Regions from separate parts of the Blautia fusiformis genome, predicted to be linked through region 2. Evidence: predicted binding sites of a transcription regulator. Region 2 holds the regulator's gene; the other holds the start of a gene.

Region 1 (16,138 bases), on a different contig from region 2:
ACCGAGCAGGTGATCGACGCCCCCATCACTGTCGCTGGAAAAGAATATCACATGACCGCAGTTTCCATGGGTAATCCTCATGCCATCATCTACGTAGACGATGTGGACAGCCTTGACCTGGAAAAGATCGGCCCGTCCTTTGAAAATCACGTATGCTTCCCGGACAGAGTCAACACTGAGTTTGTTCAGGTGATCGACCGCCACACCGTAAAGATGCGTGTATGGGAGCGTGGCTCCGGAGAAACCCTTGCCTGCGGCACAGGCGCCTGCGCAGTTACGGTAGCTTCCATCCTCAATGACAAGGTTGACGGCAGTAAGCCGGTTACTGTACAGCTTCTTGGCGGAGACTTAAACATCTCCTGGGAAAGAGATGAAAACCTTGTATATATGACAGGACCTGCAACTACGGTGTTTGACGGAGAGATCGATCTTGGATTTTTAGGTGAATAGATGAAAACGGAGGGAGCTTTTCGAAGCTCCCTCCTGCGTATTATATTTCCGCATATCCCCTCTTCAAATAAATACCAGAACCCTCTCCACGATAAACACCGCCGCACATGCCAGCAGGGCTACTGTGATCAGGCTTTTTTCCTTATATGCAGCAATAAGTGCTACCAGGAAACCTGCTGCACCGGAGATGATGCTGTCTGTGGCCTTCAGGATGGCCGGGAAGGTCATGGCTGCCAGACAGGCATATGGCACATAATACAGAAAGGACTTGATAAACGGGCTTCTGATCTCTTTTTTTGCAAGAGCAAGGGGCAGCATACGGATGAGATAGGTGACAATTGCCATCACCAGGATATAGAGATATACATTATGACTCATGAACGGCTTCCCCTTTCTCTTCCAGCGGGCAGAAATAAGCCGCCAGGCCTGCTACCAGAAGTGTTGTGATAATGATCATAAATCCGGATGATACCTGTTTTAACACCGGTGTCACCGCAAAAACAGTACTGACTGCCATGGATGCCGCAACAACCCCAAGAACCGGTCTGCTCTTTTTGGACGGCGGGATGATGATGGCCAGGAACATTCCGTAAATGGCAACGCTCAACGCACTAAGCATAAAATCCGGCAAAAGGCTTCCGGAGATTCCTCCTGCCAGAGTTCCAAGAGTCCATCCGGGAATTGCCACGCACATGGCTCCGTAATTATAAAATACACTGACCTTTCCCTCCTGAGCCGCACTGATCCCGAAAATTTCATCGGTGATACCAAAAGCAGCGATGTATTTCAGGATACCGGACTCTTCACGCCGGAATTTCTGGGACAGGGAAAATGACATCAGGCAGTATCTCAGGTTGATGATCAGCTGGGTCATTGCCATCTCCCACATGGAGCCTCCCGCAAAAATAATGTCCAGTCCCGCAAACTGACCGGCCGATGTCAGGTTGGTCAGGGAGATCAGAACTGCCTGCCAGATACTCAAGCCGCCGGCAACAGCCATCATGCCAAAGGTAAAGGATACCGCAAAATATCCAAGAGCGATGGGAACTCCATCCTTCATACCTTTTCTGAAACTTTCTCTTTTCATCGATTTCCTCCATTGTATGTACATTCTGTTATAAAACGCAACTATGAAAAGCACCTTTGCAGGCTTCTCCGATCTGTGCAGCGATCACCAGCGTCTCGTCTTACAGCGATCCAATAAATTAGTGCATCGCTATAGTTCGTTGTACATGTAAATAAGAGCGTGCCCGGAAACTTTTCTGCTTCCTGACACGCCCCTTTATTGTAGCATTGCCATATCAAAACTTCAATACTTCACAGCAAACACAGCTGTGCTTTTTCACCGATTTTATGCTTTTTCCACTATTTTATAGTAAGATCTGGCTGTCATGGAGTAGATCAGTCCATAGACCAGCGCAAAGGCCAGAACCGTTCCCGCAGTGCAGCCCACGTACAATTTTGTATTGGCCATTCCGAACAGCAGCAGGAGCCGGCGGATCAGCGGAAATGCCATGGAAATATGCACCATTGCCATCACAAGCGGGATAAAAAATACCAGAAGGATCTGTCTGCGGATAGCTCCTTTCACCTCTCTGCGGCTCATACCTACTTTCTGCATGATCTGGAACCTTCTCTGATCTTCGTAGCCCTCTGAGATCTGTTTGTAGTAAATGATCATCGCCGTTCCCATAAGGAACAGTGCTCCCAAAAAGATTCCAATAAACAGGGTCGTTCCATTATCTACATAATACGTTTCGTACTCACTCTGGCGGACACCACCGATCACGATGGTATTCTCTGAAAAGCCACCGCTTCTGCAGTAATCTTTCAGTGCCTGATAAACAGCCTGGCCATACCGGATCCTTTCCTCCCCGCTGCCACGGATATCTACACCCAAATGAACTGTGAGATCTTTTCCAGCCTCGTAGGCATCAAGACCTTCATACATCTTTGTCCGAAGCCCGTCAATATACTCGAAATCGGAATCCGTCACAACAATTGCCGCCATATTGGATACCAGATTGTTCATGGCACTTAAAGGTGCTTTTTCCAGCCATTTTTTTACTGCAAAATCCCGGTCATCAATTTTTAATATGTCTTTTTCCTTTTCAGACGGATACCAGGCAAAGATCTCGCCGTCGTGAAGATCTGTTTTTTCACCGGTAAGTTTCTCATACTCAGACTGACGGATCGTATACAGATCTACGGATTTTCCATCTTCTGAGTAACTGTAAGCCTGTCCGATCATAATACCGTTTTTTTCCTGCCTGCAGCCGATCTCGAGATAAGTTTCGTCCACTGTTTTTTCTGCCGGCACCTGATCATTTTTGATTGCCTGTGCAAAAACTTTCTGAATCTGTTCACTCTGTTCCTGGCTGATGCCCGAAATCCTGGCATCCGTATCAAAAGGATACCGGTTCACCATGATGTCACCCATTCCAAAATACAGCGACACAGTCATAGAAAGAAGCAGGAGCACTCCTGTACTTAAAATACAGATGCTGGCCAGGCCTGCCGCATTTTGTTTCATACGATAGATCATGCCGGAGACACTGATAAAGTTGCCAGTTTTATAGTAGAACTTTTTGTTCTTTCGCAAAAGTTTCAGGATTACAATGCTTCCTGCGGTAAAAAGAAGATACGTTCCTGCCATAACCAGAATCACTGCCAGAAGAAAAATGAAAATTGCCTGGATTGGGGATTCCGTGGTTACTGCCAGATAATATCCCACTCCAAGAGAAATCATCCCCAGAAGTGCCATGAGCCATTTTGCCCGGGGCTCCTTCTCTCCTGTGTTTCCGCCTCTCAGAAGTTCTATGGGGTTATTCATCCTTACTCTGGTAAGATTCAGTGCCAGAATAACAAGAAAAATCCCTCCAAATCCTGCGATGCAAAACAGGATTCCTGTAATGGAAACATAAAATCCCAGCACTGCCGGAACATGAAGAAAACGGAAAAGCAAAAGCAGGGAGAGCTTGCTTCCAAGGATGCCAATCCCGATCCCTGCCGTCAGAGAAAGCAGCGAAGTCATGATTGTTTCCAGAAACATCACTTTTCCGATATGGCCTTTTTCCAGTCCCAGAATGTTGTAAAGCCCGATTTCTTTCTGTCTGTGTTTCATGAGAAAACTGTTGCTGTAGATCAGAAAGATAACGCAGAAAATTCCAACAACCACTTCACCGGTTCCTACGATCATCCTCACTTCTGCTGCCTGGGGCACTGCTTTCTCCAATGTGGGACAGTCCCGCAGAAATTCCATCATATACATCATGGCAATGCAGAAAATGCAGGTAAGCATATAGGGAACATAGGTGCTCCGGTTATTCCGGATGTTCTGCACTGCCAGTTTTCCAAACATTCCTTTACGCATAGGTCTCACCGCCTGTCGTAAGGATCGTCAGGGTATCTGCAATCATCTGGTACATTTCCTGTCTTGTTTTTGTGCCACGGTAGATCTGGTGGAACACTTCGCCATCCTTGATAAAAAGTACTCTGGATGCGTGGCTGGCGGCCTGCGCGCTGTGAGTTACCATGAGAATGGTCTGGCCTTCCCGATTTACCTCATTGAACATGGAAAGAAGATCGGAGGCTGCACGGGAATCCAGGGCTCCGGTCGGTTCGTCCGCAAGGATCAGCTTCGGATCTGTGATCAGTGCCCTTGCAACTGCTGCTCTCTGCTTCTGTCCGCCGGAAACCTCGTAGGGGAATTTTTCCAGAAGCTGGTTGATGTGAAGGGCTTTTGCAATGGGACGGATCTTCTGCTCCATCTCCTGATAATCTTCCCCTGCCAGCACGAGAGGAAGATAAATATTGTCCCGGAGGCTGAAGGTGTCCAGAAGATTGAAATCCTGGAACACGAAGCCTAAGTTCTTCCGACGGAATGCGGAAATTTCTTTTTCTGTCAGGTGAGTAATGCTTTTTCCTTCCAGAAGCACTTCGCCGGATGTGGGGCGGTCCAGGGCTGCCAGAATATTCAGAAGTGTTGTTTTTCCGGAACCGGACTCTCCCATGATCGCCACATATTCTCCTTCTTCCACCGAAAATGTCACATTGAAAAGTGCCTGCACTTTATTTCCGCCGAAGCGGGTGCTGTATATCTTTTTTACATTTGTTACTTCCAGTAATGCCATACGCTAATTCCTTTCTTATCTGTATTTACAGCGATCCAGGGAGTCGTGCATCATGTTCTAAAGCGATCGAACCTGATGTAAGAATTACCCGAAACGCTATGTTATGGTTTCAGTATAAGAAAATTCTCCGGCGGCTGCCATCGAAGTAGCTTACATTTTACGGAGGAAGCTTACATTTGTGTAAGGTTAATACATCTCCAGATCTTTTTTCCACAGGCTCATCCGAACTTCCGTGCCTTTATCCACCTGGGAATCCACAGTGATCTCGTGACCCAGTTTTCTCAGGATCTTCCGGCTTAAATACAGACCGATCCCGGTAGCACGGTTGTCCTCCCGTCCATTGACGCCTGTGTAGCCTTTTTCGAAGATGCGCGGAAGATCCTCCGGCTGGATTCCGATGCCGGAGTCTGCGATGACCAGAGTTGCCGGGGCCGTATTACAAATCCCCGGGGCCGTATTCTGCTTCAAATTTGGATTCTCAGATACCCTGTTTCCACGCTCATCCTCCAGCCAGATTTCAATGCCGCCCGTTCTTGTATATTTCAACGCATTGGAAAGAATCTGTCCAATGACAAAACCAAGCCATTTTTCATCGGTAAGAACGATCGCATCTGTCCCCTCATATGATAACGAAAGCTTTTTTGACACAAAGATCCCTGCGTATTTATGGATCTGCTCCCGGATGATCCGATCCAGCGAGCATCGGGTCAGCTTCAGATCGGCAGACATGTCCTCCGTGCGAAGGTAGCCCAGCACCATCTCCACATACTGTTCAATGCGAAAAAGCTGTGCCAGGGACTCCCGGTTCTCCTCCGGCTCCTCCCGAAGCAGCAGGCGTAGAGCAAAGATCGGCGTCTTGATCTGATGTGCCCACATAGTGTAGTAATCGGTCATTTCTTCCAGAGAACGCTGCCGTTCTGTCTCCGCACCCATCCGCATGCCGTCCAGTTTCCGGATGATATCCCTGTAAAGAAGCTCCACCTCATCGGTGGTCTCGCCCAGCCGGTCCAGATTAATCTCCGGAGCTTTTTCCACCAGGATTAAGTTCTGCACCTTCTGTCTGTAACAGGCATAACCGTATAAAAAAACGGCAGCTCCTGCTCCCAGCCACAGAACTGCCAGATAGACCGCCGCCTCCAGGGGAAGCTGGTACAGGCAGATCACTGCTGTCGACACAGCCGCCATAAAAACACAGGCGATGAAAAAAATTTTTGTCTGTTTTAAATATGCTCGAAATGATTCCATAAAAACCTCACACCATATATCCAAGACCTTTTCGCGTGATGATAAAATCCACAAGGCCTGCCGCCTCCAGTTTTTTGCGAAGGCGTGTAATGTTTACGGTCAGGGTGTTGTCATCCACAAAGCTGTCACTTTCCCACAGTTTTGTCATAATGGCATCTCTGGATACCGGTTTCCCTGCCTGGGAAAAAAGCAGTTCCAGGATACGCAGTTCATTTCTGGTCAGTTCCGTCTCCTCCCCGTTCCAGGTCAGTGTCGCTCTGGAAAGATTGAGAACCGCGCCTTTATGTTCCAGGACATTTCCCGGGTTTCCGAAGGAATAGGTTCTGCGGAGGATTGCCTGGATCTTGGCCACCAGTACGTCCATATCAAAAGGCTTGGCAATAAAGTCATCGGCTCCACGGCTCATGGCCATGACCATGTTCATGTTATCCGCTGCGGAGGAGATGAAGATCACCGGCACCTGGGAAACCTTTCGGATTTCCTCACACCAGTGAAAGCCATTATAAAATGGAAGTTTCAGATCCAGAAGAACAAGCTGAGGATCTTTCCCCGCAAATTCCTGCAGTATATTGGAAAAATCCTCAGCCAGAAAAACGTCATATCCCCAGGAACTGAGATGCTTTTTCAGAAGATTCGCGATTGTTTCGTCATCTTCTACAATAAAAATACGATACTTCATTCCTGTTTGTCCCTTTTATGCGATTGATTACGCCTCTGCTTCTCCATCCGGATCTACCAGGCGGTTCAGAACCTGGAATCCATTGTTACGGAGAACACTCTCTGCAACCAGAAGATCCTCACAGTGCATGATCGCTACCGGAACTTTCAGGCCTCTGTGGAAGAAGGTGTAGATGTAATGAAGGTTTACGTTGCTGTCGCCCATGACACTAAGAAGCTTGTCTAACCCACCGATCTCATCCTGAAGGTCTACCAGGATAGCCTGTGTGATACGAGTCATGTATCCATGCTCAGCCATGATCTCATCTGCTCTTTCCGGATTGTCGCATACCATACGGAAGTTTGCAAACTCCGGTGCGTCAAAGCAGCCGAAACCGTAGATATCGATCTGATTCTCTGCAAGAATCTTTGTAACTTTCTGAAGACTGCCTGGAGTGTTTTCTACGAAGACGATGTTCTGTTTTACCATAATAATTTTCCTCTTTTCTGTTATTCTTTTTTATTTTCTTTTTTTATTTTAGCATGAAATTTGGTGGAAGTGAATCCCTTCCCCAGCGGGGCCCTTCCGGGATGGAGCGTTTCGCGTATACATTCATACGTTAAAGCGTAACGCTTTTAATCATTAAATTCAGGTATAAGTATACCCATCTCGACATGAAATGTCAACCATCTTTTCCAGGCCCCAAATCTCAAACATAAAATATCATAACATAAAATATCATAACATAAAATTCCCAATATAAAAAAGGCCAGACACACATCCAACAGACATGCGTCCAGCCATCCATTTTTTACTTACAGTTATTTTGGCAAAAAACTCAATCCAACTCTTCGTCTACATACTTCTGTATATTAGAAGCATTCACATACTTCCTAACCTTCGCCCCGTCAGTAATGACAAGCGTCGGCGCCTGACGGATCCCATACTGCTTGACAAGCTCGGGATTCTGCTCAGCATCGATGATCTCCAGCTCTTCGCCTTCCAGCATTTTCTTTGCCATACGGCAGTTCGGACAAGTGCTGGTCGTAAAAAGATATTTATGAGATTCCACAGGCTGGATCTCCACTTCGTCACCCTTCATGGTCATCACACTGGTGTGGACCTTTTTCAGCTGGGAATGGGTAATATCATAGAGGGTACGGTTCTTGTACTCCTGGGTCTTACCATCGTTCCAGTTCTGTACAGGACGGTAATATCCTGTGATACGGCTGTAAACCTCAGCCTTCTTTCCACATTTCGGGCAGGTGAAATGCTCGCCGCTGATGTAGCCATGCTCCTGACATACGGAATAGGTCGGTGAGATGGTGTAATAGGGCAGGCGATAATTCTCTGCGATCTTACGTACCAGCGCTGCCGCTGCCTTCCAGTCCGGAAGCTTCTCCCCAAGGAATGCATGGAATACGGTTCCTGAAGTATACAGAGTCTGCAGATCGTCCTGAATATCCAGTGCATCAAAAATATCCGCAGTGTAATCAACCGGCAGATGAGAGCTGTTTGTGTAATACGGAGTGTCGCCCTCTTTTCCTGCTGTTTTGATATCCGGATAACGGCTTCTGTCGTGTTTGGCAAGACGGTATGCAGTGGACTCTGCCGGTGTTGCCTCCAGATTGAAAAGCTCTCCCGGATACTGCTCCTGATAGTCTGAAAGACGGTTTCTCATATGCTCCAGAACCTCTTTTGTAAACTTCTGGGTTTCCGGATCTGTCATGTCTTTTTTCAGCCAGCAGGCATTTAAGCCCGCTTCGTTCATTCCCACAAGGCCGATGGTGGAAAAATGATTGTCAAAGCTTCCAAGATATCTCTTCGTGTACGGATACAGTCCCTCCTCCAGAAGCCTGCTGATCACATCTCTCTTGATGTGAAGAGATCTTGCGGAGATATCCATCATGTGGTCCAGGCGCTGATAAAATTCCTTCGGCGTTCTGGAAAGGTATGCGATACGCGGCATATTGATGGTAACAACGCCTACAGAGCCTGTGCTCTCACCGGAGCCAAAGAATCCACCACTCTTTTTGCGGAGCTCACGGAGATCCAGACGGAGGCGGCAGCACATGCTGCGGATGTCGCTTGGCTTCATATCACTGTTGATATAATTGGAAAAATACGGAGTACCGTACTTGGAAGTCATCTCAAAGAGAAGACGGTTGTTCTCGGTATCAGACCAGTCGAATTCCTTTGTGATGGAGTAGGTCGGGATCGGATACTGGAATCCACGTCCGTTGGCATCTCCCTCGATCATGGTCTCGATAAATGCCTTATTGACCATATCCATTTCTTTCTTACAGTCTTTGTATTTGAAATCCATGTCCTTGCCGCCTACGATAGCCGGAAGCTCTGCAAGGTCGTCCGGAACGGTCCAGTCCAGTGTAATGTTGGAAAATGGTGCCTGAGTGCCCCAGCGGCTTGGAGTATTTACGCCATATACAAAGGACTCAATGCATTTCTTAACCTCCGGATAGGAAAGGTTGTCTGCCTTTACAAAAGGTGCCAGATAAGTATCAAAGGATGAAAATGCCTGTGCGCCCGCCCATTCGTTCTGCATGATACCCAGGAAATTCACCATCTGGTTGCAGAGTACACTTAAATGCTTTGCAGGTGCAGAAGTGATCTTACCCTCAATACCACCAAGTCCCTCTCGGATCAGCTGCTTCAGGGACCAGCCTGCACAGTAACCGGTCAGCATGGACAGATCATGGATATGGATATCTGCATTTCTGTGTGCATCTGCGATCTCGTTGTCGTAGATCTCAGACAGCCAGTAGTTTGCGGTAACTGCTCCGGAGTTGCTTAAGATCAGACCTCCTACAGAATAAGTAACCGTTGAGTTCTCCTTTACACGCCAGTCCTCAACCTTTACATAGCTGTTTACGATCTCTTTATAGTCAAGGATGGTGGATTTCATATTGCGGATCTTCTCACGCTGCTTACGATAAAGGATATACGCCTTGGCAACATCAGAATATCCGGCCTGGATCAGTACGTTCTCCACACTGTCCTGGATATCCTCAACAGAAATCCGGTTGTTCTCGATCTTATTCTGAAAATCCGCTGTAACACGAAGTCCCAGAAGATCGATCATATCCGAACTGTAATTCTTACCTTTGGCATCAAATGCCTTATCAATTGCCGCGGTGATCTTCCCCATTTTAAATTCGTCTAATTCACCGTCTCTTTTTACTACCTGAAACATAAGAAAATGCCTCCCTCATGCATTTATTTATAAGCGGATATTCCATTCCGCCTCACTTGCCTGCTTACGAACACACTCCGTTTCCCGATCTGTGTTCAAAGCGCTGTAGGCTTATTGTATCAGACACGCCTCTTTGCGTCAACATAAAAAGTACCATATATAGTGCCCGTTTTGTTCACGGTACTATATATGGTACTGAGTGGATATTTTAACATTATGTGACTTTCGGATAGATTTCCCGCGGAACTCTTGCTTTTACAGCAATCCCTCCTTCGGTATACTCTTCCGAAAGAAGCTGTCCATACTCACGGATCAGCTGGATCTGACCGGCCTCCGAATAAGGAAAAAGCCGTTCCATATAAATCTGTCCTTCTGCCAGTATCTCAGAAAGAAGCTGCTTAAATTCCTCAAGCCCCTCTCCTGTCCGTGCGGAAATCTTCAGCGTATGGTCTGCCCGGAGATCCCGAAAGTTTTCCCCGGAAACACGGTCCTGCTTGTTAAAAAGTGTGATCGTCTTTTTTCCCAGAGCACCAAGCTCTTTCAGGGTTTCATATACGATATGCATCTGTATCTCCGCCTGAGGATTGGATGCATCTACCACATGAATGATATAATCCGCATATTTGGCTTCCTCCAGGGTACTCTTGAAGGCTTCCACCAGATTGTGGGGAAGCTTGCGGATAAAGCCTACGGTATCCGTAAGAAGAAGCTGCTGTCCATCATCCAGTGTCAGAAGACGGGTAGTCGGATCCAGTGTGGCAAACAGCTTATCCTCCGAAAGCACCGAAGCGCCTGTCAGTGTATTCAGAAGCGTTGACTTTCCTGCATTGGTATAACCGACAATGGCTGCTGTCTTCAGATTTCCCACAGCTCTTCTGGAACGGATCAGCTCTCTGTGCTTTTCTACCTGGGAAAGCTCCTGCTTCAGTGCGGATATCCTGTTCCGGATCAGACGACGGTCTGTCTCCAGCTTTTTCTCACCAGGGCCTCTGGTTCCGATTCCTCCTCCAAGTCGCGAAAGAGAAGAACGTAGTCCCACAAGACGTGCAGACCGGTAACGAAGCTGTGCAAGCTCTACCTGGATCTTGCCTTCACTTGTGACGGCACGCTTCGCAAAAATGTCAAGAATCAGCAGGGTACGATCCATAACCTTGCACTCCAGCTCCCGCTCCAGATTATTCATCTGGGCAGGAGAAAGCTCATCGTCACAGATCACACCATTGGCATCCAGGGCATAGAGAAGACCTTTTACCTCTTCGATCTTGCCTTTTCCGATATAGGTGCCCGGATGTACGGCCTCACGATTCTGAATGATCCTGCCTGCAACCGCCGCACCTGCCGTAGCCGCAAGTTCTCCAAGCTCATCCAGGGATTCCTCCATGTCATCCCCCCGATCTGCCTGGACACCGATCAGGATAACCCTGTCCTGTATTTCCTCAAAATATTCCATATCAGCCCTCCGAAGACGTTCTTGTTTTCAGAAAAGCCCGCTCTTTTTTTGCAGCGGAATCTTCAGGGAACATCTCAATATATTCCTGGACCTTGGTCAGTGCAGTAGCAAAATCCAGCTTTTTTTCATAGGCTACGATCTCATTGAACAGAAGACTCTGCATCTCGTCTGTGGTAGCTGTCGGAAGGCCCTTTGTGATGTTATCAAGAGCGGAATCATAATCTCCGCTTCGGATATCGCACAGTGCCAGACCATTATAGCCCTTGGCGGAATCACCCACTGCAGAAATATACTGCTTGTACATTGCCTGGGCATTTTCCACATCATCCTGGGCCAGATATACCATCCCCAGAAGAAGCAATGCTTCCGTATTATCCTTCTTGGTTGCTTCCAGAAGCTCTTTTTTTGCGTTGCTGTAGTCTTCCATATAATAGTAGACACGGCCTCTGTCACAGTGGTCCTGGGCATCCTTGGCCTCAGAAGAAAGAGCAGCTTCCAGATATCTGGTTCCGTCCGCTTCCATATCCTTGTCCAGATATGCCGCATAGATCTCGATCGCCATATCATAGGTGGAATCTTCTCCATAGGCCTGTTTGAAGTTAGATGCGGCTTCTTCGTAGGAATCCATGGCAAGGGCAACCTTTCCAGTGAGAAAATAACTGCCTGCATCCATGGAAAAATCTTCTCCAAGTGTCTGGCAGTCTGCCATGGCATCCTCGTATTTTCCAGACTTCAGCTCTGCAGTAGCCCGGTAGGACAGGATATCCTTACGAAGGCTTTTGCTTACTTTATCGCAGTTCAGAGCTTCCGTGAAGCTATTCACGGCATCCTCATATTTGCCAAGACGCAGGCTTGCGATACCTGCCCCGCGATAGGACTGTACCAGCTTCACTCCGTTCTGGATAGAGCTCTGGTACTCCTCCAGGGCATACTTGTAGCTTCCCTGGGAAAGATCCTTTCCGGCCTGTTCATATATTTTTGTTTTTTCACTGCCGCAGCCGCCCAGAAGCAAGGCTCCTGTAACGGCTGCAAGAATCAATACGGTCTTTGTTTTTTTCATGGAATTCCTTATTCTGCAACAAGCCCTTCGGCTTCCATCACATCAACAACACTATCTACATATTTATGGCAGAGATCATCCGTTCCCGCTTCTACCATAACACGGATCAGCGGCTCTGTACCACTCTCACGTACCAGGATACGTCCGTCATCGCCAAGTGCCTCTGCGGCTGCCTCAATGGCTGCTTTTACCTTTTCGTTCTCCAGTGCTGTTTTCTTGTCGGAAACACGCACATTCCGGAGAAGCTGCGGATAAACCTTCATCTCCTTTGCAAGGTCGCAGAGTGTGGCCTTCTGATCCACACATGCCTCCATGATCATAAGAGAAGTCAGGATCCCGTCACCGGTAGCGGAATAGCGGCTGAAGATGATATGTCCGGACTGTTCACCACCGATACTGTAATTGTTTTCCATCATGTTCTCGGCAACGTATTTGTCACCAACTGCAGTCTGCTCATAGTCGATGCCTTCACGCTCCAGAGACTTGTAAAGACCAAGATTAGACATAACGGTTGTTACAACTGTATTTCCGTTGAGCTGGCCTTTCTCTCTTAAATATTTGCCGCACACATACATGATCTTATCACCGTCAATGATGTTTCCGTGGTGGTCTACGGCGATACAGCGGTCTGCGTCACCATCATATGCAAAACCGATATCCAGGCCTTTATCTACCACGAACTGTCTCAGAACTTCAATGTGTGTGGAACCGCAGCCACGGTTGATGTTGGTCCCGTTTGGCTCATTGTTGATCACATAGGTTTTTGCACGAAGTGCGTCAAAAACGCTCTTGGCAATGGCGGATGAGCTTCCGTTGGAGCAATCCAGCCCAACCTTGATATTTTTGAAATCATGGCACGGGATAGAGATCAGATGTCCGATATAACGGTTTCTTCCGGATGCAAAATCCACAGTACAGCCGATATCTTCTCCGGTTGCCAGCGGAAGCTCCTCGATCTCGCCGTCCAGATATGCCTCGATACGTGCTTCAATATCTGCGGAAATCTTCTGTCCGTTCTCATTAAGGACCTTGATCCCATTATCATTAAACGGATTATGGCTTGCGGAAATCATGATACCGCAGTCAAAATCTTCTGTACGTACCACATAGGATACACTTGGAGTTGTGGTCACATGAAGCAGATAGGCATCTGCTCCGGATGCGGTAAGTCCTGCCGCAAGGGCATACTCAAACATGTAACTGCTTCTTCTTGTATCCTTGCCGATCACAATCTTCGCCTTGTGATCTCTGCCGTAATACCAGCCGAGATAACGTCCCACACGAAATGCATGATCTGCTGTAAGCTTTACATTTGCTTCACCACGAAAACCATCTGTTCCGAAATATTTACCCATAATGTTCTCCTTTATTACTGATACAGTCCTTCCGGATAAACGCCGTCATCTGTAAGTTTTTTGAATGCAGCCTGTACAGATGCCTTATCCTCCTGATAGGTAACACCGAACCACTCGTCCTTTGTCTCAAGAACATCTACCGCTGCTTTTCCGGAATGGATCAGCTGGTCGATAAGCTCAGGAAGAAGATACTCTTTTTTGATGTCTCCCTCTTTGATCCCGCCAAGGAACTCAACGAAGCCTTTCTCAAGGATCTCCATAAATTCCGGTGTCAGTCCCCACATATTCATGGAAACAAGGCTCTTTGTATCCAGTGTTTCTGCTGTACCATCATCATTTCTTGTCTCTGCGCCGTCTGCTGTCTTGAAGATGTTATGTGTCTCTGTAACGCCCACAAGCTTGCCGTCCTCAATATGGCACACTCCTCTTGTGACGCTTCCGTTGTCACTTAATGTATTCCCAAGGCGGAAACCTGCCATGCAGATGTGCATCGGGCCATCCTGCGGATGATCCTGTACCAGGTAGTCATGCACCTTTACGTAGGCTTCTTTTCCGTAGTAGTCATCTGCATTGATCACAGCGAATGGCTCGGAAAGGACTTTCTTTGCTGCCAGTACAGCGTGTCCGGTCCCCCATGGCTTGGTACGGTCCGCCGGTTTTGTAAAATTGCCCGGAAGATCGTCGATCTCCTGGAATGCATAAGCAACTTCTGTAATGTTGGAGATACGGTCTCCGATCACTTTTTTGAATTCATCTTCAAGGTCTTTACGGATGATAAATACGACCTTGTTGAATCCTGCCTCCAGTGCATCATGGATGGAATAGTCCATAATGATCTCGCCCTTCGGGCCTACCGGTGCAAGCTGCTTGATTCCTTTTCCAAAACGGCTGCCGATACCGGCTGCCATGATCACCAGTGCTGTCTTTTTCATTTTCGTTTCCTCCTGATTTATTATAATTTTTTGAACGCTGTAGCTGTAATCAGCGCTTACTCCTGTTCATTCAGCTTTGTCAGCTTTACTGCCTGGTCTGCTGCGATCAGACTGTCAATGATCTCATCCAGATCTCCGTTAAGGATATTCTCAAGACGATGAAGGGTAAGCTTGATCCTGTGGTCTGTTACACGTCCCTGAGGGAAGTTGTAGGTACGGATCTTCTCGGAGCGGTCACCTGTACCGATCTGGCTTCTCCTTGCCTCTGCCTCAGCGTCATGCTGCTTGGCAAGCTCCATCTCATACAGACGGGAACGGAGCACACGAAGTGCTTTATCCTTGTTCTTAAGCTGAGACTTCTCATCCTGGCAGGAAATCACGATTCCTGTGGGGATATGAGTAAGACGTACTGCGGAGTCTGTGGTGTTGACACACTGACCACCGTTTCCGGATGCACGGAACACATCGAATTTACACTCATTGAGATCCAGATGGAAATCAATTTCTTCCGCCTCCGGCATGATCGCTACCGTACAGGTAGAGGTATGGATCCTTCCGCCGGACTCTGTCTCCGGTACTCGCTGTACACGGTGAACACCGCTTTCGTATTTCAGTCTGGAATATGCACCCTCACCCTTGATCATGAAGGTAACCTCCTTAAAGCCGCCGATGCCGTTCTCATTGAGGCTGAGCATCTCGGTTTTCCAGCGGCGGGACTCCGCGTATTTCACATACATACGATAAATCTCTGCTGCAAAAAGTGCTGCCTCATCACCGCCTGCACCCCCACGGATCTCAACGATAACGTTCTTGCTGTCGTTAGGGTCCTTCGGAAGAAGAAGGATCTTCAGCTCATGCTCCAGCTCCTCCACTCTCTTTTTTGCATCGGAAAGCTCTTCCTTCAGCATTTCACGCATCTCTTCGTCCTTCTCGCTCTCCAGCATGGAAAGACTGTCCTCGATGGTTTCCTTATTTTTCTTATATTCTTTATATGCGTCAACGATTGGCTGCAGGTCGCTCTGCTCCTTCATCAGCTTCTGAAAATGTGCCGGATCGTCGGTTACTCCCGGTTCTCCCAGCTCATTGAGAAGCTCTTCAAAACGTACCAGCAGATCATCCAGTTTATCAAACATGTATTTCCTCCTGTTTCTGTCCAAGCACCACACGGTCAAGGCCCGGCAGATCCTTTACGATCTGAACCCCGGTAAGCCCGGCTGCTTTCATCATTGTACTGACTGCCTCACCCTGGGTGCAGCCGATCTCATACAGAAGCCAACCTCCCGGCTTCAGATATTTCCCGGCCTCTTCGGTGATCTTTCTGTAAAAATAAAGCCCGTCTTCCATTCCGTCAAGCGCCTTCCTCGGATCATGAAGGCGGACTTCTTCCATCAGTGTTTCAATTTCTTCTGTTGCGATATAAGGCGGGTTTGAAATAAGGATATCATATTTCCCACTATCTTTTCCACCTTTTTCACAAAAATACGGTGCTGAGAACAGATCGCTTTCCACAAAATCCGCCCGGTTCTCCACCTTTAGAATACCTGCATTCTTTTTTGCCACTTCCAGTGCTTCCGGTGAAACATCCACACCGGTCCCACAGGCATCCTGCCGTTCCAGAAGAAGGCTGAGCAGGATGCAGCCGGA
Region 2 (16,138 bases):
TCCGGATGTGCCACAAACACCATTCCAACTGTTATTCCCAAAATGATCATGGCTGTACTCAGGTTATCTGTAAGTATATAAGCCGCAAGCGCAAGTCCTGCCCCCGGAAGTCCCAGGATCATACAGCTCTTTAAAGTTTTCACCTTTCGTCCCATTTTTCCGATCATGTAAGCCATCATGATAATAACCGCGATCTTTGCCAGCTCGGCAGGCTGAAAGTTGATCGGTCCGATATACAGCCATCTGGTAGCACCATGAGAGGAATGTCCCAGCGGAGTCCGCACAAGTCCCATAAGGATCAGCGAAGCCACATACAACGCAGTTGTAAAAGGAAGAAGGATATGATAATCCAGTATTTTTGAAATAAATAACGCTCCGATCAGACATGCTGCACTGATCAGTACCTGTTTCTTAAAATAAAACATATCGTTGCCATAATTCACTTCTGCCATATATGAACTGGTACTGTAAAGCATGACCAGTCCAAAGCACACCAGCAGTACAATAACAGCTACCAGATTATAATCATAATAATCAGATTTCTTATTCTGCTTTTTTCTGTTAAGCAGAGTTTTTTTCATTCTATCACCATCGCTTTCTGTATCTGCGAAGAATTCCCTGATATCCACGAGTAATAAAGAAAGTAAAAAAAATTCCCGGAAAGCCGCATAAATGCTGTCTTTCCGGGACGTTCCATAAATGGACCTGAGGGGAATCGAACCCCTGTCCGAAAGCCTATCCCTTAAGGCATCTCCCATCACAGTCGCTGATTTAACATTCCCTCAGCAGTACGCCCACCGACAGGCTTACTGCTTCAGTAGCTTCATGATACATCTACCGGGGCAAAGCTTACCCGGCAAGGTTTCTCACATGGTCGACGCCAGATTCCCGATGTGTGAGTGCAACGGGGCTGACGAGCAGCTTAGGCTGCTAACGCTAACTTTTCGTCTGCGTTTATATTTAGTTCCCGGTTGGTACGCAGTCCAGGAGTCTGCGGATGGCTTCCCTAACTTCAAAGCCCCCGTCGAAACCAGTACAAGCCCTTAAAAGACTTCTGTGACAGGATCATTTCCGGTCATCTCTGGTGGACAGACGAACTTCTTAGTCAGTTTTTTGACTGGGTTTAATTATACCAGAATGATTTTTCGTGTCAAGGATATTTCAAAAAAAGTCCAGACTGTACCGTTTTTTCTTACCTGTACAGTCTGGAATATGCATTCAAACTTTGGTATTTTAAATACTGTCAAAATGATCTTTTAATTTTATGGCACAAAAAAACCCGCTTACGCGGGTTTTTTGCTGCATTATACACGTGAGAGATACTCACCTGTTCTTGTATCGATCTTCAGTTTGTCGCCCTGGTTTACGAACAGAGGAACCTGAACCTGTGCACCTGTCTCAACAGTTGCCGGTTTGGTAGCACCCTGTGCTGTATTTCCTGCGAATCCTGGCTCTGTCTCAATAACCTCAAGCTCTACAAAAAGAGGTGGCTCGATTGCGAATACCTCTCCGTTATGAGAGCAAACCTTAACCATCTCATTATCCTTAACAAATTTCAGAGAATCGCCAACCTGCTCCTCTGTAAGACCAACCTGATCATATGTCTCTGTATTCATGAAGTAGTATAAACCACCATCCTGATACAGATACTGCATATCTACACGCTCAATACGTGCTGCCGGGAATTTCTCTGTAGGACGGAAGGATTTCTCTACTACAGAGCCTGTGATAATGTTCTTGTATTTTGTTCTTACAAAGGCTGCGCCTTTTCCTGGTTTTACATGCTGGAATTCAACGATCTGACATACGTTTCCATCAATTTCAAGTGTGATACCATTTTTGAAATCACCTGCTGAAATCATAAATATTTCCTCCTTAATATATGCGGTTCTTTTTCGCTATGGATTATTCTATAATACCTTTTGCCATTTTTCAACTGTTTTTTTGTTTAAGCCTTCAATTTTTCTTCAATTTCTGCGATCAGCTCATCAAAAGGCTTCACTCCTGTGACAACTTTAATGTCCGCAAACTTCTCATAAACCGGATCTCTCTGTTTCAGAAGTTTCTTGATCTTCTCTTCTTTATTCTCAGTTCCTTCCAATGTGGGATTGTTACTTCCTTCCAGACGTTTGATCAACGTTGCAGCAGATCCCTTCAGATAGATGATCGTTCCCATACTCTGGAGATATTTCTGGTTCTGCTCCTGAAGAGGCAATCCCGCACTTACAGAGATTACCTTCCGTTCGCTGTCTGTGGACAGTTCCTTGACTGCCATAGTCTCCAGCGCACGGTAAAATGCTTCTCCAAAGCGTTCAAATACCTCCTTTACTGACATGTTCATTTTTTTCACGATCAGTCTGTCCACGTCAATAAACGGAAGCCCCAGGTCCTTCGCCAGTCTCTTTCCAACTCGTGTCTTTCCTGAACCCATAAAGCCGATGATTACAATATGGTTCATGAATTCTTTCCCTCCTCTTTTTGGTAAAAATGTAATACTATTTTTTCCAGATATCGCTTCAGTACGATCTGGATCTCCTCTTTTGGATGAATCGGTTTCACAAGGATCGTCCGGATCCCTGCTCTCTTTGCTCCATAAATATCCGTAAACAACTGATCTCCTATAAAGATCGTCCTGTCAAGATCGATTCCGATCACCTGGCAGGCTTTTTTATAATTTTTCACAGCCGGTTTATGGGCATTTTCTATAAAATCCCCCTCTACTGCTTTGGCAAAGGGCTCCACACGAGGTTTCTGGTTATTGGATACAAAACAGTATCGAAACCCGAGAGCCCTCAGCTTTTCAAACAGTTTCTTTGCCCGGTCATCTGCCGGTGCCCCGTGGGGAACAATGGTATTATCGATATCAAAGAGCAGCCCTCTGTATCCTTCTCTGTAAAGCTTCTCATAATCGATCCCATACGCAGAATCCAGATATTCATCCGGAAAAAAGCATCTGAACATCTATTCCACCTCAGTCCTTTCCTATCGCTCGCAAAGAGGAATATACTCTGCTTCCGGAAGGACATTCTTATATGCGGGACGGATGATCTTATCCACATTGATAAGCTCTTCCATACGATGTGCGCTCCAGCCTACGATACGTGCAATAGCAAACATCGGTGTGTAAAGCTCCAGCGGCAGATCCAGCATGCTGTAAACAAATCCGCTGTAAAAATCCACATTGGCACTGACACCCTTATAGATCTTACGCTCCTCTGCGATAACCTTTGGTGCAAGACGCTCTACTGCAGCATACAGCTGATAATCCTTCATTCTGCCCTTTTCTCTTGCAAGCTGTTCCACATAGCCTTTAAAGACTTCTGCACGTGGATCTGAAACAGAATAGATCGCATGTCCCATACCATAGATCAGTCCACGTTTATCAAAGGCCTCTTTATGAAGAAGCTTCTTAAGGTATGCACTGATCTCCTCTTCATCACTGTAGTCATGTACATGTTTACGCATATCGTTAAACATTTTTACGACTTTGATGTTGGCACCGCCGTGTTTCGGGCCTTTCAGAGAACCTAGTGCTGCCGCGATCGCAGAATACGTATCTGTCCCGGAAGAGGAAACCACATGTGTAGTAAAAGTAGAGTTATTACCACCGCCATGCTCCATATGAAGGATCAGAGCAATATCAAGGATCTCTGCCTCCAGTGCCGTATACTTCTTATCCGGTCTTAACAGACGCAGGATATTCTCAGCTGTGGAAAGCTCCTTTTTAGGCTGATGGATATAAAGACTCTCGCCTCTCTCATAGTGGTTATAGGCCTGATATGCATAAACAGATAACAGCGGGAAAACACTGATCAGGTTGATACACTGACGGAGCACATTCTCCAGTTCAATATTATCCGGGTCTTTGTCGTAGGAATAAAGTGTCAGCACGCTTCTTGACAGAGCGTTCATAATATCTCTGGATGGTGCCTTCATAATGACATCCCTTACAAAATTCCGCGGAAGCATACGCTGGTTCGCAAGAATCCCGGAAAATCCATTCAGTTCTTCCTGATCCGGAAGCTTTCCGAAAAGAAGCAGATAGGTTACTTCCTCAAAGCCGAAGCGCCGGTCATTGATAAAACCATTTGTCAGATCCTTAATGTCATACCCGCGATAAGAAAGCTTACCTGCGCAGGGAACCTCTTTTCCGTCCACGATCTTCGTTGCCTGGACATTGGAGATCTGGGTCAGTCCTGCAAGGACACCCTTTCCATTCAGGTCACGCAAGCCTCGCTTGACATCGTATTTACCATATAAAGACAGATCCAGTTTGTCATTCTCACGACAGATCTGGGTAAGTTTCTCAATCTCAGGTGTCACTTTCATGTTGAATTTGCTCATCAGTTATTTCCCCTTTCGATTTCTGTTTTATTGCTGTTCGATAACGGTCCCTCCTCATTCCCCTCTCAAGCAATTCTGGTCTTATTTGTATATCCCGGCGTAGCTGGCCGGGATATTTCAGATATATTATAACATTTTTTTCGGTTCCGGTCTATGCCGAAAATATAACCGAATACCTGCTTTACAGTTTATCGGTTATGAGCAGGCAGCGAATGCGGATCGCAAATCTCTTCTTGTCTATCTGCGATCAGCCCTGCTTATATGTAGCAAAGAACTCTTTCATCTTCTTCATTGCCTTGTCAAGCTGGCGGATATCCGGCAGATAAACAATACGGAAGTGATCCGGCTGGTTCCAGTTGAATCCCTTGCCCGGAACAACAAGCACCTGTTTCTCATGAAGAAAATCCAAAGCAAACTGTTCATCATTGAAAATATTGAATTTCTCAGTATCGATCTTCGGGAATATATAAAATGCCGCATGTGGTTTTACAACGGAAATTCCCGGAATATCATTCAGTGCCTTGTAAATAAAGTCTCTCTGCTCATAAACACGTCCGCCCGGCTGCGTATATTCATTGACACTCTGATATCCGCCAAGTGCAGTCTGTACAATGGACTGTGCCGGAACATTTGAACAGAGACGCATGGAAGAGAGCATATTGATTCCCTCTATATAACCCTTCGCCTTACTTTTTGCACCACTTAAAATCATCCATCCGATGCGGAAACCTGCGATCATATGAGACTTGGACAATCCTGAAAATGTTACACAGAACACATCGGGTGCAAGGGATGCAATCGATGTATGTTTATATCCATCCATAACAAGACGGTCATAGATCTCATCAGAAAAGATGATCAGCTCATTTTCTCTTGCAATGTCTGCAATCTGTTCCAGGATCTCCTTCGGATATACTGCACCTGTAGGGTTATTGGGATTGATGATAACGATCGCCTTGGTCCTTGGTGTGATCTTGCTCTTGATATCCTCAATATCCGGATACCAGTCAGACTGTTCGTCACAGATATAATGAACTACATTTCCGCCTGCCAGTGTTGCAGTAGCTGTCCACAACGGATAATCCGGAGCCGGGATCAGGATCTCATCCCCGTTATCAAGCAGCGCCTGCATACAGAGGTTGATCAGTTCACTGACACCATTTCCCGTATAAATATCATTAATGGTAACTCCCGGGATCCCGCGAAGCTGTGCATACTGCATGATCGCTTTTCTTGCAGAAAAAATGCCCTTGGAATCGGAATATCCCTGGGAAGTACGAACATTACTCAGCATATCCAGGATCACTTCCTGAGGTGCTGAAAACCCAAACGGATACGGATTACCAATATTCAGCTTCAGAATCTCCATTCCATCTTCTTCCATTCTGGCAGCCTCATCCACAACCGGTCCGCGCACATCGTACAGCACGTTGTCAAGCTTTGATGATTTCCCGAATGTTCTCATAAAAACCACTCCTCTTCTAATTTTCACTATTATTTAACCATTTTAATTTCATAGTCAAAAAATATTTATTCTATATCATCTCACATTTAGGCTTTCAACGCAAGAAATAAAAATTTAAAAAAATTAAATTTAGCACTTCCCTTTTTTAGCATGTTAATGTATAATAGCACTCGAATTTAGTTTTCAACGCAATTTAATATGTGATGAGGAGGAAACAACAATGTCTTACACAGAAGAAGTTTATGAAAGAGTTGTAGCACAGAATCCTGGCGAGCCAGAATTCCATCAGGCAGTTAAGGAAGTTCTCGATTCCCTTAAAGTCGTAATTGACAAAAATGAGGAAGAGTATCGTAAACTTTCTATCCTTGAGCGTCTTGTAGAGCCAGAGAGGATCATCTCCTTCAAAGTACCGTGGATCGATGATAACGGAACTGTACAGGTTAACAAGGGATATCGTGTTCAGTTCAACAGCGCCATCGGACCATACAAAGGCGGCTTAAGATTCCATCCTTCTGTAAATCAGGGTATCCTGAAATTCCTTGGTTTTGAGCAGACCTTTAAAAACTCTCTTACAGGCCTTCCGATCGGCGGTGGAAAAGGTGGCTCCAACTTCGATCCTAAGGGTAAATCTGACAGAGAGGTTATGGCATTCTGCCAGAGCTTTATGACAGAGCTTTGCAAATATATCGGCGCAGATACAGATGTTCCGGCTGGTGACATCGGTGTCGGCGGACGTGAGATCGGTTATCTCTTCGGACAGTATAAGAGAATCCGTGGCCTTTATGAGGGTGTCCTTACAGGAAAGGGTCTTTCCTTCGGAGGTTCCCTGATCCGTACAGAGGCTACCGGTTACGGTGTTGTATACATGCTCAACGAGATCGCCAAAGCTCACAATGATTCCGTAGAAGGAAAAACAATCGTTGTAACAGGTTCCGGTAATGTAGCTATTTACGCTGTTGAGAAAGCTACTCAGCTTGGTGCCAAGGTTGTTGCAATGAACGACTCCAACGGATATGTCTACGATCCGAACGGAATCAACCTTGACGTCGTAAAGGATATCAAAGAAGTAAAACGTGGACGTATCAAAGAATATGCAGACCGTGTTGAGGGCGCTACCTACACTGAGGGACTTGGCATCTGGAATATCAAATGTGATATCTACCTTCCATGCGCTACTCAGAACGAGCTTGGTATTGACGGAGCTAAAACACTGGTTGCAAATGGCTGCAAATACGTCGTTGAAGGTGCAAACATGCCTACTACTCTTGATGCAACAACATACCTTCAGGAGAACGGTGTTCTCTTCATGCCTGGTAAAGCCGCAAACGCTGGCGGTGTTGCCACATCTGCACTTGAGATGAGCCAGAACTCCATGAGACTTTCCTGGACAAGAGAAGAGGTTGATGAGAAACTCCACAACATCATGATCGATATCTTCCACAAAACTGATGACGCTGCTAAACGTTACGGTATGGAAGACAACTATGTTGTAGGTGCAAACATCGCCGGCTTCGAAAAAGTTGTTGACGCTATGAAAGCTCAGGGTATTGTTTAATTAAGTTTCCTGAATCATTAATGTATATTTATAGCAGGGACCGCAGAGGATTTTCCCATGCGGTTCCTGTTTTTTTTTGTATCCACTTTTACGATCTCTGAAAAATCAAACATTCATGTTTCAAAAAAGGCCGGTTGTCTTTTGACAATCGGCCTGAAATCTCCTGCATTTGCGGTCTATTCATTTAATCTCTTAATTGATCAGCTTCTTCAGCTCATCCATAAAGGTACTGACATCTTTAAACTCTCTGTATACAGACGCAAAGCGTACATACGCCACCGCATCCAGATCCTTCAGATGCTCCATAACGATCTCTCCGATCTTGGTACTGCTGATCTCACGGTCTTCTGACCGGAAAATATCTCCTTCTATGGAATCGATCATCTCTTCCACTCTCTCAATGGGAATGGGGCGCTTATAGCAGGCACGAAGAACACCATCCTGGATCTTAGAACGTTTATAGCTTTCCCGGTTCTGATCCTTCTTGATCACAGTCAGCGGAATCGTTTCCACCTTCTCATAAGTTGTAAAACGCTTTCCGCAGGCATCACAGAGACGGCGGCGGCGGATGGAATTGGTATCCTCTACAGGTCTGGAATCTACAACTCTTGTATTATCCTGGTTACAGAACGGACATCTCACAGAACTCTCCCCCTTTCCGGATCAGTAAATCATTACTAAATTCGTTTTTATTATAAAATAAATGCACATAATGTGTCAATAATCGGACTTGCATAAATTTTACAGATTTTCCATAAAATCATACCAGGTGATGAATTTATGCGCATCTGTGAGCTGAAACAAAAAGAAGTGATCAATATCCATACCTGCCGCAGTCTTGGCTGCCCTCTTGATGTGGAATTCTGCTGTGAAACCGCACGTCTGAAAGCCCTGATCATGCCGGAACCGGGGAAATTTTGCTGGTGTTTTTCCAAAGAAAATGAATATTCCATTCCATGGGACTGCATCCGCCAGATCGGCGAAGATATCATCCTTGTTGATTTCCGTAATGAAAAACTGCTGTCCGGAGAATAAATACCTCCTTATTGTCAAGGCCCTTTATTTTTTATATTTTCCCTGAAAAAGTATATTTCAACCGCCCTCTGAGAATCATCTTAATGTACTGACAAGACAAGGAGGATTCTAAGATGGCACTGAATAAAGTTGAAATCTGCGGAGTAAATACCTCAACCCTTCCCGTTCTCGATCAGGAAGAAAAGGCGGAGCTCTTTAAAAGAATCAAAGCTGGCGATGAAGAAGCCAGGGAATTGTACATCAAAGGCAATCTGCGGCTTGTTTTAAGCGTGATCCGGCGTTTTCAGAACAGCAGTGAAAATCCGGATGACCTTTTTCAGATCGGCTGCATCGGCCTGATCAAAGCGATCGATAATTTCGACACCACTCTTCAGGTAAAATTTTCCACCTATGCAGTTCCCATGATCATCGGAGAGATCCGAAGATATCTCCGTGATAACAACAGCATACGGGTCAGCCGTTCTCTGCGGGATATCGCTTACAAAACCATCTATACCCGGGAAAACTATATGCGGCAGCATCTCAAAGAGCCTACCATTGCAGAAATCGCTGATGAGATCGGTATCGACAAGGAAATGATCGTCTATGCCATGGATGCGATCCAGAGCCCGGTAAGCCTTTTTGAGCCCGTGTATTCCGAAGGCGGAGATACCCTATATGTTATGGATCAGATCAGTGATAAAAAGAACCTGGAAGAAAACTGGGTGGAGGATATTTCTCTTCGAGATGCCATGAACCGGCTTGGAGAGCGTGAACGTCACATTATCGATCTCCGCTTCTACGAGGGAAAAACCCAAATGGAGGTAGCTGATGAGATTGGTATCTCCCAGGCTCAGGTCAGCCGACTGGAAAAACATGCTCTTCGCAGTATGCGAAACTATCTCCGGAATTGATTCATCTCTCTTCAGACAAAAAGCTGCAGCAGAATATCTGTTATCCTGCCGCAGCTTTTATCTCTTATTTCAGCGCTTTCTCAATTTCTTCGATCACGATCCGAAGCGCCTTCAGCCTTGCATATTTCTTATCTACGGATTCCAGAATGTGCCATGGTGCATAAGCAGTACTGGTTTTCTGAAGCATCTCATCTACTGCTGTTTCATACTGATCCCATTTTTCACGGTTTCTCCAGTCCTCATCCGTGATCTTCCACTGTTTTTCCGGATTGCTCTGGCGGTCGTTGAACCTGGCAAGCTGGGTGTCCTTATCAATGTGGACCCAGAATTTCACGATCACAGCGCCCCAGTCAGAAAGCTCCTTCTCAAATTCATTGATCTCATTGTAGGCACGTCTCCAGTCATTCTCGCTGCAGAAGCCCTCCAGACGTTCTACCATCACTCTTCCGTACCACGTCCGGTCAAAGATGGCAATGTGACCATCCTTGGGAAGCCTTGTCCAGAAACGCCACAGATAATGACGGGCTTTTTCATGAGGCTCCGGACTTGCGATAGGATGTACCTCAAATCCACGGGGATCAAGAGCCTCCGTGATCCTCTTGATATTTCCTCCCTTTCCGGCAGCATCCCAGCCTTCATAGGTGATGATCACAGGCACTCTTTTTCGGTAAAGACGGTTATGCAGACTTCCAAGCTTTGCCTGCAGTTCCTTAAGCTCTGCCTTGTACTCTTCATCCCCCACTTCTTTTCCATCCAGAGGAATCTCGCTTAATCTGGGCATCTCCACCAGAGGAAAAACATTCTGCAGGATCGGCACTGCATGTTTGCTGTTTTCCATGGCAACCTCTATATTGCTGATCATGGTTTCCAGTACCTGCAGTTCTGCCCACTTCCGGTCACCGGCATCGACAATATACCATGGAGCCGCAGATGTATTGGTATCCTGCATATACTGGTCGAAAATCTTTCTGCACTTCTTATAATGATCATTCTGCCAGAGATCATATTCATTGACTCTCCATCTGGTATCCTTGCTTTCCAGAAGGATGCCCATACGTTTTTCCTGTTCTTTCCGGTCGATCTGCATAAAAAATTTCAGGAGTACATATCCATTATCCGTCAGCTGACGTTCAAATCTCCGGATACTGTCAATCCGTTTTGAATAATTGTCACCCTTCAGCTTTTTATCCATACGTTCACGACAGGTCTGATCCATCCATCCTGAATCCAGGAATGTAAACTTGCCCGCTTCCGGGATTTCCCTGAAATATCGGTAAAGAAATGGTTTCCGAAGGTCTTCCTCTGTAGGTGCTGACATAGTCGCAACTTTGAAGAAACGAGGATCGATATTCTTGATCACCTTACTTATGGTACTTCCTTTTCCGGAAGCTCCCCAGCCTTCAAACAGCACGATCACCGGAATCTTATGCTCTTTCAGAGCCATCTGCAATTCATATAATCTGGTTCTTGCAGCGCTTAAACGCACTTTGATATCCTCTTTTTCCGGAATCTGTTCCGGGTTCCAGTTTTTCAACATCTGCATCGTCCTTCCTTGAATTTTTTGAATATTCATATTATACCACAGAAGATCTTATTTTACGATAATTTTTACATAATTTTAACCTTTAGCCTCACAAAAGCAAACAAATTGCACAACAAAAATCATTCATAAGCATCGAAAATCTTTTTAACCTCTTGACATTTTTGTCGCCGCTTCATACAATAGACGCTGATTGTTATTTTTTTAACTTCATAAAAAAGCAGTGCCTGAAAACTGTTGAAATAATAAAGATCAAGGAGCCGATCATGAAACTCACAGAAAAACTTCTGCAGAAAATGGAACAGAAAAAAGAACTCTATGGCGATGGCATCATCATGCCGGACGGGGATTACCGTCTGATCCAGGATGGACACTTAAAAACTCTCATGTCCCTTCTTCCATATACAGAAAACGAAATCTGGAAAATGATCCCCGATGATGATTCCGCACTTTTCTGGCTGGTAGAAAAAACAAGCTGCGTACTGACCGATGTCAATTCCACGATCGGAATGAAGATGACCCCCGCACAGCAGAAAACCTACGAAGCACTTTCCAGTCGCGGGATCATCTCTGATGAATATTATGATCTTACCAAACAGCGGGAAAAAGTAAAAGCTGCCCGGGCTAACGCCTGAGCAGCTTTTATTTATATCTGTCAGTCCTCATACCCTTCCAGAAAAGAATGTTTCACTCCATCTTTTTTGTATGCGATAACTGTATGAAGATTAACATTTTCCACACTTCGGAAAATATTACTTTCTACATGTGGATTTACCTTCTTAAGTTCTGCAATCAGATTCTTGATCTCCATTCTCTTGGAAACACTGGTACCATCTGTACGGCAGGTAGTACAGGTATCGGTAAATTTACATGCACACTGGATAAAATGAAGGTCATTATAATCTCTCCAGTGTTTGATATCTGCCTCCCGGATCAGATACATAGGACGGATCAGCTGCATTCCCTCAAAATTTGTACTATGGAGCTTCGGCATCATAGTCTGTACCTGCGCTCCGTAAAGCATTCCCATCAGGATCGTCTCGATCACATCATCATAGTGATGTCCAAGAGCGATCTTGTTGCAGCCAAGCTCCTTTGCCTTGCTGTAAAGATAGCCCCTTCTCATACGGGCACAGAGATAGCATGGGGATTTTTCTATATTATAAACCGCATCGAAGATCTCAGTCTCAAACACTGTGATCGGAATCCCGAGAAGCCTGGCATTGTGCTCGATCACCGCACGGTTTGCCTCATTATATCCCGGATCCATCACAAGAAACACCAGTTCAAAGGGAAACTTGTTATGACGCTTCAGTTCCTGGAACAGTTTGGCCATCAGCATGGAATCCTTACCACCGGAAATACAGACTGCTATCTTATCTCCCGGCTTCACCAGCTCATAATCGTTGATTCCCCTGGCAAATCTGGAAAACAGCTGCTTATGGAACTTTTTGCGGATACTCAGCTCGATATCCTTCCGCCGCTGTTCCATTGCATCATTTTCCTCTTCTTCACTGTTCTCTTTACCGGATTCTTTCTGCATCTGCTGAAAAAGCCATCCTGTATATCCACCTTTCAGGCTCAGTGCGGGAATTCCTTTTTCCCGGAGCATCTCTGCACCCTCCTGGCTGAAAAGCCCTCTTGTACAGTAAAGGACCGGGATCTTATCCCCCCTCAGTTCTTCTGCCCGCTCTTCCAGTTCCTGTTCCGGAACAGAGATTGCTCCCGGGATCATTCCATATTCTACAGTTACTTTATCACGGGTATCTATCAGAAGATATTTCCCCCGTTCTTTCTCTATCTGGTCAAAAGAAATCTCCAGTGTTTCTTCATTCATACTGCTATTATTCCTTTCCTTACATTTTCAAAGTTTCTGGTTCATATTGTAAGCCTTCCCGTCAAAAACCTCAAGAAGATTTTCCCGAAGGTTCCCGCGTTATTGGAATGCTGCTGTTCACTTTGTTCTCAACAACCCAGCCTGTACTTTTTTCTGAAAATCAGTTATAATATTTTTGTTTGTAAAAAAATTTTCACCAAGGAGGATACCGGAAATGAAAACACAGAATCAGACTATGCTCTCTGAGAATACACTGACATCCCGGCCCACAGATATTATTGCGGGATTTCCTGTACGTCCCGGGTTTTTTGAATTAAATGGCGCTACTCCTCTTTCCAACGGAGTCAACTTTACCGCACATACCCGCCACGGTACATCCTGCGAGCTTCTTCTTTTCCACTCCGGAGAAGAGGAACCCTTCGCAGTCCTTCCTTTTCCCAATGCCTGTCGTATCGGTGATGTCTACTCCATGATCGTCATGGGACTGGACATCGAAGATCTGGAGTACGGCTACCGCATTGACGGTCCTTACGAACCGGAAAAGGGTCACATCTTCGATAAAACAAAGGTTCTTCTTGATCCTTATGCCAAAGCCGTTGCCGGTCAGCGTGAATGGGGCCAGCAAAAGATCGGAAGCTATCATGCCCGTGTGGTACGTGATTCCTTTGACTGGGAAGACATGCCGCAATCCACCCGTAAGATCAGTGACCTGATCATCTATGAGCTTCACGTCCGCGGCTTTACACAGGATTCTTCTTCCGGTGTTATGCACCCGGGAACCTTTGCCGGTCTTCGTGAAAAGATCCCTTATCTCAAGGAACTGGGGATCAACGCCGTAGAGCTGATGCCGATCTTCGAGTTCGACGAGAATATGAATGCCCGTACTGTAAATGGCAAACGGCTTCTGGAATACTGGGGATACAATTCTGTCAACTTCTTTTCTCCAAACACCAGCTATGCTTCCAAGCCGGAGCATAACTGTGAGGGAACTGAGCTGAAAGAGCTGATCCGTGAGCTCCACGAAAATGGCATCGAAGTAATTCTTGATGTTGTATTCAATCATACCGCCGAAGGAAACGAGCTGGGAAAAACCTTCTGCTTTAAGGGCTTTGACAATAAGGTTTATTATATGCTGACTCCAGAGGGAAATTACTACAATTTCAGCGGATGTGGAAATACTCTGAACTGTAACCATCCCATTGTACGTCAGATGATTCTTGAATGCTTACGTTACTGGACCATCAACTACCGTGTGGACGGCTTCCGCTTCGATCTTGCCAGCATTCTCGGACGCCATGAGGACGGTTCTCCACTTAACAATCCGCCCCTTCTGGAGCTTCTCGCTTACGATCCGGTCCTTAGAAATGTCAAACTGATCGCAGAAGCCTGGGATGCCGGCGGGCTGTATCAGGTTGGTTCTTTCCCTGCCAGCCGCAGATGGGCTGAATGGAATGGCCGTTACCGTGACTGCCTCCGTTCCTTCCTGAAGGGAGATTTCTGGAATGCCTGGGACGCTGCATGGAGTATTTCCGGTTCCGGTGATCTGTACGGAGGCTTTTATTCTGATCATAATGACAATTATGCAGGATACAATTCCTGTGTCAATTTCCTTACCTGCCACGATGGCTTCACCATGTATGATCTTTATTCCTACAATGAAAAACACAACGAAGCAAACGGCTGGAATAACACCGACGGTTCCAACGATAACCGCAGCTGGAACTGTGGAGAAGAGGGCGATTCCACCAACCCTGAAGTGCTCTCCCTCCGCTTCCGCATGATACGGAATGCCTGTGCTGTACTGATGTCCAGCCGCGGAACCCCGATGTTCCTTGCAGGTGATGAATTCGGAAACACAAAACACGGAAATAACAATACCTACTGTCAGGATAACGAAACCTCATGGATCAACTGGAAGCTTCTGGAGAAAAATCACGATCTTTTTGAATTTTTCAAATTTATGATCCGGTTCCGTAAAGACCACCCTGTTATCTCCCGGAAGCTTCCCAACGCAGTATGCGGTATGGAAAATATCCACACTCATAACATTGACGCAAGGGATGTGACCATTCCAAGAGATGCCCACACCTTCGCTGTAAGCTTTGCAGGCTATAATAAGAGCAAAGGCACTGATGACCTGATCTACATTGTGATCAACGCATACTGGGAGGACGTAACGGTCACACTTCCGGAGCTTGCCCGTCCCGGTGCATGGTATCTCTGTGTCAACACGTTCGGTGACGGAAATGGCCGTTATTTCTACGAAAAAGGCCAGGAGCCACGCATTGAACACGATTTCTGCATGCGGCCCAGATCCGTTGCCATCTTTACCGGCCGCAATTATTAGAATTTATATCAGGGGCAAAATTCTTTTTGTCCCTGTCTGAAAGAAATGGAGTATTTTGAATGGAATTAAAAAACAGAACTTTGTCCAATTTTGCAGAACTTGTAGAAACAGGTGAATGTAAAAAATTCCGCGGTCGTCTGAAGACAGGCATAGACCTTGGTACTGCCAATACCGTTCTTGCCGTTGTCGACCGGAATAACCGTCCCATAGCCGGAATTTCCGCACCATCCCATGCGATTCAGGATGGAGTGATCGTCAATTACTATGAATCTGTCCAGCTTGTGACAAAGCTTAAAAATGAGCTGGAGGAAAGGCTTGGCACAGAACTTACTTACGGTGCTGCTGCCATCCCTCCGGGAGTTTCTGAAGGCAGTGTCAAAAGCATCGGCTATGTTCTGGAGGGTGCCGGTTTCGAGGTTACAAATATCGTGGACGAGCCTACTGCCGCAGCTGCTGTCCTTAAGATCACAGACGGTGCTGTTGTGGATGTGGGTGGCGGCACAACCGGTATCAGCATCCTGAAAGACGGAAAAGTTATCTACACCGATGATGAGGCTACTGGCGGCAGCCATATGACCATGACAGTCGCCGGTCACTATAAGATCCCTTATGAGGAAGCCGAAGTATTGAAAACTACTCCGGAAAAAGAAGACGAAATTTTCCCTGTGATCAAGGCCACTGTAGAAAAAATGGCTGTGATCACCGAGAAATTTCTAAAGGGCTATCAGGTTCCGGCTGTTTATGTAGTTGGCGGTTCTTCCATGTTTAAGGAATTTACTACCGTTTTTGAAAAGAGGCTGAAGCTTCCGGTATACCGTCCGGTCCATCCGCTTCTTGTTACGCCCCTTGGCATCGCATATCACTGTGAGCTGCCAAAAATCTAAGCTCTTCCCGGTCTGGTCCTACGATTCTCCAGAAGGCAAACAACCTCCACTGAATCGGTGAGCGGGAACATATCAACCGGCTGCATCTTCTTTACCAGGTAATCTCTCTTAGTAAGGCAGGCAAGATCTCTTGCCAGGGTTTCCGGGTTGCAGGATACATAAACAATTTTTTCCGGTGAAAGAGTCAAAAGGGAGTGAAGGAATTTACGGTCACTTCCGGAACGTGGCGGATCCATGA

Evidence for each region. Region 2 encodes NrdR, which represses ribonucleotide reductase genes. Its sites were predicted from a motif close to CACAANATNTTGTG; they were not measured.
Region 1: a site for NrdR is predicted at 9,849-9,862, ahead of LKD46_RS11105 (ribonucleoside triphosphate reductase). Genes of this name have one in related genera too.

The regions. Positions count from the first base shown of each region.
Region 1 covers NZ_JAJEPT010000012.1:39,437-55,574, reverse strand. The annotation lists gene dapF (diaminopimelate epimerase) at 1-450, shown strand, start outside; gene LKD46_RS11140 (AzlD domain-containing protein) at 514-828, opposite strand; gene LKD46_RS11135 (AzlC family ABC transporter permease) at 818-1,537, opposite strand; gene LKD46_RS11130 (ABC transporter permease) at 1,802-3,823, opposite strand; gene LKD46_RS11125 (ABC transporter ATP-binding protein) at 3,816-4,583, opposite strand; gene LKD46_RS11120 (sensor histidine kinase) at 4,770-5,828, opposite strand; gene LKD46_RS11115 (response regulator transcription factor) at 5,836-6,507, opposite strand; gene LKD46_RS11110 (ACT domain-containing protein) at 6,535-6,975, opposite strand; gene LKD46_RS11105 (ribonucleoside triphosphate reductase) at 7,325-9,697, opposite strand; gene hflX (GTPase HflX) at 9,912-11,147, opposite strand; gene LKD46_RS11095 (tetratricopeptide repeat protein) at 11,149-12,207, opposite strand; gene glmM (phosphoglucosamine mutase) at 12,216-13,562, opposite strand; gene LKD46_RS11085 (nucleotidyltransferase family protein) at 13,577-14,494, opposite strand; gene prfA (peptide chain release factor 1) at 14,551-15,627, opposite strand; gene prmC (peptide chain release factor N(5)-glutamine methyltransferase) at 15,620-16,138, opposite strand, start outside.
Region 2 covers NZ_JAJEPT010000002.1:45,902-62,039, reverse strand. The annotation lists gene LKD46_RS02155 (FtsW/RodA/SpoVE family cell cycle protein) at 1-581, opposite strand, end outside; RNA gene ssrA (transfer-messenger RNA) at 698-1,043, opposite strand; gene efp (elongation factor P) at 1,305-1,862, opposite strand; gene LKD46_RS02140 (shikimate kinase) at 1,949-2,458, opposite strand; gene LKD46_RS02135 (YqeG family HAD IIIA-type phosphatase) at 2,455-2,961, opposite strand; gene LKD46_RS02130 (citrate/2-methylcitrate synthase) at 2,983-4,344, opposite strand; gene LKD46_RS02125 (aminotransferase class I/II-fold pyridoxal phosphate-dependent enzyme) at 4,592-5,809, opposite strand; gene gdhA (NADP-specific glutamate dehydrogenase) at 6,030-7,364, shown strand; gene nrdR (transcriptional regulator NrdR) at 7,557-8,006, opposite strand; gene LKD46_RS02110 (YlmC/YmxH family sporulation protein) at 8,145-8,399, shown strand; gene sigG (RNA polymerase sporulation sigma factor SigG) at 8,513-9,292, shown strand; gene pap (polyphosphate:AMP phosphotransferase) at 9,357-10,829, opposite strand; gene LKD46_RS02095 (hypothetical protein) at 11,099-11,467, shown strand; gene LKD46_RS02090 (PP-loop family protein) at 11,488-12,669, opposite strand; gene LKD46_RS02085 (glycogen debranching protein) at 12,884-15,016, shown strand; gene eutJ (ethanolamine utilization protein EutJ) at 15,076-15,900, shown strand; gene rlmD (23S rRNA (uracil(1939)-C(5))-methyltransferase RlmD) at 15,897-16,138, opposite strand, start outside.